Regions from separate parts of the Paenibacillus germinis genome, predicted to be linked through region 1. Evidence: riboswitches for the same ligand, from Rfam matches in the RefSeq annotation. Region 1 holds a riboswitch; the other holds the start of a gene.
The links. A riboswitch is a leader RNA that binds a small molecule or an ion and turns the genes downstream of it on or off. The one in region 1 is predicted to bind cobalamin.
Positions count from the first base shown of each region.

Region 2: it holds a riboswitch for cobalamin, as region 1 does, so the genes downstream of both, GC102_RS18100 (ABC transporter substrate-binding protein) here and GC102_RS35660 ((2Fe-2S) ferredoxin domain-containing protein) in region 1, are expected to answer to the same signal.

Region 1 covers NZ_WHOC01000183.1:86,032-89,909, reverse strand. The annotation lists gene GC102_RS35660 ((2Fe-2S) ferredoxin domain-containing protein) at 488-856, opposite strand; cobalamin riboswitch at 890-1,092, opposite strand; gene GC102_RS35655 (hypothetical protein) at 1,199-1,336, opposite strand; gene GC102_RS35650 (DUF4023 family protein) at 1,506-1,619, opposite strand; gene GC102_RS35645 (hypothetical protein) at 1,666-2,022, opposite strand; gene asnB (asparagine synthase (glutamine-hydrolyzing)) at 2,199-3,878, shown strand, end outside.
Region 2 covers NZ_WHOC01000089.1:68,711-72,588, forward strand. The annotation lists gene GC102_RS18095 (FecCD family ABC transporter permease) at 1-405, opposite strand, end outside; gene GC102_RS18100 (ABC transporter substrate-binding protein) at 407-1,420, opposite strand; cobalamin riboswitch at 1,664-1,817, opposite strand; gene GC102_RS18105 (hypothetical protein) at 1,850-2,377, opposite strand; gene GC102_RS18110 (aspartyl-phosphate phosphatase Spo0E family protein) at 2,439-2,705, opposite strand; gene GC102_RS18115 (aminotransferase class I/II-fold pyridoxal phosphate-dependent enzyme) at 2,774-3,878, opposite strand, start outside.

The DNA.
Region 1 (3,878 bases):
ATGAACAAGTATGACAAATAAGTGCGGAAAACGCGCTTTCAGTGAAGTTCGGCGAGCCCACAGGGTCTGAGAAGCTGAAAATCGACTTTTCAGCAGATCATCCTGCGCATCAGCGCTGAACAAGCGCGAAAAACGCGCTTATTCTGGAGCATCCGAACCAATAAGCGCGAAAAACGCGCTTTCAGAGAGAGCTCTGCGAGCCCACAGAGTCTGAGAAGCTGAAAATCGACTTCTCAGCAGATCATCCTTAGCGTCCGCGCTGAATAAGCGCGGAAAACGCGCTTATTCTGGAGGGCACGAATAGGGCTGTCCAATGTCAATTCATGATTTTTGAGCCCCCACTTAGAATCAGATTCATATGTAAAAAGAACCTCCACTCTTCCACTTTATTAGTGGGAATTGGAGGTTCTTTTGTGTAAATTTGGAACACGCTCAATCATGCGAACACTTTTAGGATAGCCCACATGTTAAAACTTTCATTCTCTTATTATTTGCTTTGTATGCGGCTAATGCCCTCATTTCCATTTCCGGTTGGCACAAAGCGTTCCTCAAAGCTATAAGTCATATGTTCTTGGAGTGGTTTCCCCTCAAGTAAATGCTCTCGAACAAGCCTTCTCCCAGCCTCTGGTGTCATTTCCTTGTACCAAATTCCTTGCGGATACACCGTTACAACACCAGCATCCTGACAGCGACCATTACATCTAGTCCGAGTTGTATGTATAAAATGTTCGGCTCCGTGCTTCGAAATTTCATCTCGGATGGCTAGCGTTGTTTCATCTCCTGAATTTTTCAGACAAGATCCTCCGTTACAGATAAGTACATGATGTTGGACTGTTGATAGATCCCACGTACTCATAAGAACACCTCCCTATCTCCCGTAGGTATATTAACTGTTCTGCTGAAATAGGCAGGTCTCCTGGCTCCAGGATCTTCATCAAACGTCAGCCTTCCCAATCGGTCGATCAGTGGCATAGAGACGTTGACTCCTCTGTTACAGTGGCGGGACCGCGTCGGCTTCTAACCGATCTTCCCTTTTAAGCTTACCCTGCGCTTGGATAGCGGAATGTAAGCACCTATTTCGGATATGAAATTAAACCCAACCATCATCTTACCTCATAGTCTATTTACATACAAGGAAAAAGCCCCAACCAAATGGTAGGGACTTCATCGAAAGCAGTATTCACGAATTCAAATACGATTAAACGGAAGGGCGATTCGGTTGGTGATGCCCAGGCTCTGTTGAATCCAAATTGGACTGTATGCGAGAAGATTGCTTCGAATGATCGATTGTGCTCTGTATCCTCTGATCCATACTTTTACTTTTCTTTTTGCTCATGATGGGATTAATCCTCCTGTGAGTTGAAATAATGATCACTTGATTAGTATGGAGAGTTACCGCACCAAATATGCTGTTTAAAATACCCATTAACGAAGGACAAGGGAAAAGACAAAGCAAAAGCCTGTAAGGAAACCTCCCTACAGGCTCTTGATGGTGCCATTAGACTTTAGTGCTTCTTGTGCGGCAAATTACTGCCTGGCTGACCGTCACCTTGGGTCCTGAAATTCTTCGCGGCTTTCCTCTGCTTGTCGTGCAGCTTGCTAATGAAATGACTATCCATGAGCATTCGCCTCCTGAAGAAAGAATGGCACTACCTCTTTAGAATGTCACATAAGCTCTAAATTTAAACGCATGGCAAGATTAAGAATCGCACCTCTTGCTTCTGCATCTGTTTTGACTTTTTCGTACAGTTCCTCAAAATTAGTGCGGTTTTGAATAAATTCCGGTTCGGTTTTGATAGCCGTTTGTGTCCAGTTAATCAAGACATTCTCCGCTTGGGTAAGTTCATTGTAAGCACGATGCAAGCCGACACGCTCAATAATTTCTTCCATTTCTGCTTGCCCAACTTCTTTACCTTCTTCTTTTAACTCCGTAATTCGTTTATCCGCTTGATTACTGATTTGCAGAAAATGTTCTCTTGAGGCCAGATAATCAATTTGTGCTTTGGAGTGCTTCTTTTTCATTGTCATCACCTTTGTCATTTAATAAGTAAGAATTGGGTTTATTGTATCAGGCCTGTCAACAAAACACAAAATCCGTCCGGTTGACTGCGCCCATCCAATTCTGGACAGACATTATATACCTTGAGTTTGCATACCTTTTATCATCATGCTCTCTTTAAGGAAAGGAAGGAACGTCTATGTGCGGAATAACGGGTTGGATAGATTGGCGGAAAGACTTGACCGGGTACCCGTCCATTCTAGAAAATATGACGGAAACGCTCCATTTGCGTGGACCTGATGCTTCTGGTACATGGATTTCACAGCATTGTGCCCTCGGCCATCGACGTCTTAGTGTAATGGATCCGGAAAACGGCGCTCAGCCCATGGTACGGAAACAAGGAGATTACACGTATACGATCGTATATAATGGCGAACTCTATAACGCCCCTGAACTCAAAAAGGAGCTCGAACTTCGTGGACATCATTTCCGTACGACATGTGATACTGAGGTGCTGCTTGTTGCCTTTATTGAGTGGGGGAGAGCTTGTGTAGATCGACTTAATGGCATTTTTGCTTTCGCGGCCTGGGATGATCAAGAACAATCCCTTTATTTGGTCAGAGATCGGCTTGGCGTAAAGCCGCTTTTTTATTCTCATCAAAATAGTGTGCTTCTATTCGGCTCAGAGCCGAAAGCCATACTCGCGCACCCTGACTTCGAAGCAGAGGTTGGTGCAGAAGGTTTGGCCGAGATCTTCGCAGTAGGTCCAGCTCGCACACCTGGTCATGGGATTTATCGCAATATGTCTGAGCTCAAACCAGGACAATGCGCTGTATTTGACCGCAATGGCTTATCCATTCGTACGTATTGGAAGCTCGAAAGCCACCAACACTCCGATGATATCGCTGCTACGGCATTGCAAGTTCAACAATTGCTTAGAGATACATCCCAGCGTCAACTTGTGTCTGATGTACCCATCTGTACCCTTCTATCGGGTGGTCTTGACTCTAGTGCGCTTACTGCACTTGCCTCTGCTCATTACAAGGAAAGCGGGCAAGGTGCTCTGCATACTTTTTCCGTTGATTACAAAGATAATGACAAGCATTTTAAAGCAAACATATTTCAGCCAAATTCAGATGCACCTTGGATTAAACGGATGACGGAGTATCTTGGAACCGAGCATCACTATATTGAATTCGACACACCCGAGCTAGTAGAATCCCTGAAAACAGCGGTATTTGCCCGTGATACACCAGGGATGGCTGATGTTGATGGGTCTCTTTATTTATTTTGCCGTGAGATCAAAAAAGAAGCGACGGTTGCCATTTCCGGCGAAGCAGCTGACGAAATATTCGGTGGATACCCTTGGTTCCACAACGAAGAAGCTTTGGGAGCCAATACGTTCCCATGGTCTTTAAAGCTGAACAATCGAGTCGACCTACTGGCCCCCGATCTTGTGGATTGGATCAAACCAGTCGAGTATGTCAATAATCGATATCAGCAAGCGCTCAGCGAAGTGCCGCGGTTAGCTGGGGAAACGCAGCAGCAAAACCGTATGCGAGAAATGTCTTACTTAAACATTACCCGGTTCATGCCGACACTTCTAGATCGAAAGGATCGTATGAGTATGGCCGTCGGACTTGAAGTTCGCGTCCCTTTCTGCGATCACCGGCTTGTTGAGTATGTCTGGAATATTCCCTGGGAAATCAAAACATCGGGTGATCGGGAGAAAGGCATTTTACGTAAAGCGCTCAAAGGTGTTCTTCCGGAGGATGTACTAACTCGCAAGAAAAGTCCGTATCCCAAGACGCACAACCCTAACTACTTAGCAGCTGTGAGAAAATGGGTGCTGGAAATTCTGGATGACCCCAGCTCACCC
Region 2 (3,878 bases), on a different contig from region 1:
GAAGGCAACAATAGGGATCGACCATTGCCCAAACCACGCTACTTGCAGTCCAAAATAGATTAAAAATGCGGCTCCTACAGAAGCCCCCGAGGATACACCGAGTGCATAAGGATCCGCAAGCGGATTGCGCAGCACACCTTGAAAAGCTGCCCCTGCAATAGAGAGTGAGGCCCCTACAAGAATCCCCAGTAATACACGAGGAAATCGTACTTTATTAATGATTTGTTCCGACGACTGCGGCCAGGTGACATCGATGTGATCTCCCAGCCAAGGGATATGCTTGGCGAGAATACTGGCAATTTGCAGAACGGGGAGATTAGCGGTACCCAGCGACAAACTCGCCACAATAGAAAGAAGAAGGAGTATAACCCCTACTCCTCCCCATAGCATTAATTTTCTTTTCATTTTATTTCACCAGTTCGGGATAAATGCCTTTCGCCATTTCAAGCAGTCCATCGGTCATTCTTGGACCGGGACGACTGAGCATGTTCTGGTCGAGGCCAATCACCTGCTTGTTCTTCACGGCATCAATGGCATCCCAGCCGCTTCGCGTGCGGATAATTTCCTCTAGTGGTTTCTTGCTTTTAGTATCGACGACCCCATTGGCGAACAAAATTACACCTGGGTTTTGTTGAATGATTTTCTCTTCACTGATTTGATACCAGCCTTTTCCGTCTCCTGCGACGTTAATCCCGCCAGAAAGCTTGATCAATTCATCCATGTATTCGCCACTGCCCACTGTCCATCCCGGAGCAAATTCAATGTATACCTTTTTCTTGTTCTCTTGCTTGACGTCTTTCACTGCATTAACAACCTTTTGACGGTCCGCTTTCATCTTAGCAACCACTTTTTCCGCTTGCTCCTGATGATCTGTAATCAATCCGTAGGTTTGAATGTTAGCAATGGCATCATCCAAGGTTTTCGGCTCCACTTTAAACACGTTAATATTCAAAGTACGCAGCTTTTCTACCGTATCAGCTTTCATCGAAACCCCTGTGAATACGACATTCGCGTTAGCTGCAATAACTGCTTCTTGGTTAGGCTTCGTTATACTGCCAAGCTTCGGTTTTGTTTTAGCCGCTTCTGGATAATCATCAAAATCAGATACACCAACAATATTAGCCTCCAGCCCAATTGCAAAAAGAGCTTCAGTTTCCGCCGGGGACACGGATGCAATACGCTCAGGCGCTTTATCAAAGGTAAACTCCTTGCCCGTTGCATCCTTTATTTTCAAAGGATAGACCGTCTTTTTGGCTGCCGTTGATGGGGCCGTCGTTGCAGCAGGAGCTTTCGTCCCTTCCCCGCCAAGCTTAGACGGATTGGAAATTTCCGTTTCCTTTTTACCACAAGCTGCGAGACTAATTGCTGTTACTAGCGCTACTGTAAGAATAAATGCTTTTTTTACTGAATTCCTTTTCATCTAATAAACCCTCTCTCTGAACAATTATTTCGATTGACCCCAAGGATAAACGGCTGCGACGTCTCTCAGAGACGAGCGCGTTTGTCAAGGTTGATGTGGAGCAAAGTATAAAACTTATACTTTCTTATCAACTAACAAAAAAGCCCCTTTGTTCTCGAAGGAACAAAAGGGACGATAAATCGCGGTGCTCAGCAACCCTAAGGTTACTTCCTGATTTAACGCGATCCTTTTCCTCGAAGGATGTCGTAAACGGCACCATGGGCAGGTATCCTGACTCTCCCGGCAACTCAATGCCTGGATTACAGTGGCGGGACCGTGCCGGACTTTAACCGGCTTCCCTTTTAAGCGGCAATCTCTTCTTAATGAGCTTACCAGCACCTATGGCTGCATATTTTACTATCAATCTATTTGTCGATTATAGACTTCTTGTTACTTTTGTGCAATTACTTTGAGCACTTGCTTTGACTCATTCAACTTCGGAGCATTTTGAGGAATAAAAGCCACCAAGCCTTTTCCTTCAAAGCCTTGCTCTTTCATCCATTTGTTTCCTGTAAGAGGAATACCATAGAGATGCTTTTCAGCAGGCTTACCTTCTTCAGCGATTTGAATAACGCCATCCGGATAATCTTCCGGTTTGATCGTATCATCCAAAGAAACGAAACCCGCTTGATTACTTAGTGATTTGAATTGATCTTCGGCAAGTATGAAGATGCCGTTGCCTCCTGCAGCTAGCTCCACAATCATTTTTTCCAACGAAAATATAGGGGATGTATTGATTTTGACTGTAGGAACCTCGCCCACCTTGGACTTCAAGGAACTCTCCAGCTTGTCCCCCGCTTCACTTGGAAAACCATTAGAGCCCATCATAAATATAGAAACATCCGGCTTCGGCCCGCCGCAACCCGTAAGGAACACCATAAGTCCCATCATCATAACCAACAGCCATTTCACTTTCATGTTGTAAGCGTACCTCCGTTTGTTATCTGAATCCATCGATAGTCGCGAGAAAAGTCGGTTTTCACCGACTTTTTTTCCCATTATGCATATATTCATTTATTTTTTGGTCTAGGATTGTGCTTAATTCAACGACGGTATCAGATGTCATTTCTTCCCCATCAAAAACCATCTTTTCTAACCTTCGTCGCAGAGAATGAATCTCTTCTTCTAATAAGGTAAGGGAGTTTTGCTTCTTCGCACGCTTGGTCAACCAACTTTGTCCGAAATCCTGTTCACGAATTTGAAAATGTTTTTGATAGGTTGATAGTTGATATTCCATAAAAGCCATGCTCATCCCTCCTTACTACAAGAATACCAGTTTTCATCAATAATGAACATATTTATTTACGTTATTCTTTACAATTTTCTCATAAAATTTCCAATTCTCTCTAAAGCTTCATTTAGTTGAGAAACACTATAAGCATATGAACAACGTAAGAAGCCTTCTCCACCTAAACCAAACACATCTCCAGGCACAGCAGCAACCTTTGACTCAAATAATAGCCGCTGGGCAAACTCTTCTGAAGTTAATCCTGTAGCAACAATACTTGGAAATGCATAGAAAGCGCCTTGCGGCTCATGGCATTCTAGACCAATATCTCGGAACCCTTTTACAATTAGACGTCTGCGCTGGTTATAGGACTCGATCATCCGATCTTTTTCTTCCATGCCATTCGTCAACGCCTCGTGAGCAGCAACTTGACCCATGACAGGTGCGCACATCACGGTATATTGATGAATTTTGGTCATCGCCGAAATCAGTTCCTGGTGACCGCAGGCATATCCCATCCGCCAGCCTGTCATGGCAAAAGCTTTAGAGAAACCGCTAACCAAGATTGTCCGATCTTTCATACCAGGAATAGCCGCAAAGCTCACATGCTTCTGACCATAAGTCAGCTCTGCATATATCTCATCGGAAATGACAATAAGATCATTTTCTTCAATGACTTTGGCAATCGGCAGCCAATCCTCATAGGTCATAATACCGCCTGTTGGATTGCTAGGATAGCAGAGAATTAATATTTTAGAACGTGGCGTAATCGCGTCGCGAAGTGCTTTCTCAGTCAGCTTGAACTGGTCCTTCGCGAAGGTCTCGATCCCAACAGCTACACCGCCACTTATGCTCGTAATTGGGGAATACGAAATATAACAAGGTTCAGGTATAAGAATCTCGTCACCCGGCGTTATCAAAGCTCGGAGTGCTAAGTCAATCGCTTCACTGCCGCCTACCGTAACAAGAACCTCATTCGATGGCTCATATTTCACTTTAAACGACGTATGAAGGTAATCGGCAATCGCTTCACGAAGCTCAGGAATACCTGAGTTTGGCGTGTATTTCGTTCTACCGCGTTCCAAGGAATGCACAGCCGCTTCACGAACATGCCAAGGCGTTGAGAAATCCGGTTCCCCTACACCAAGAGAAATTATATCTTCCTTGCTGTTACTCACCAAATCAAAAAAC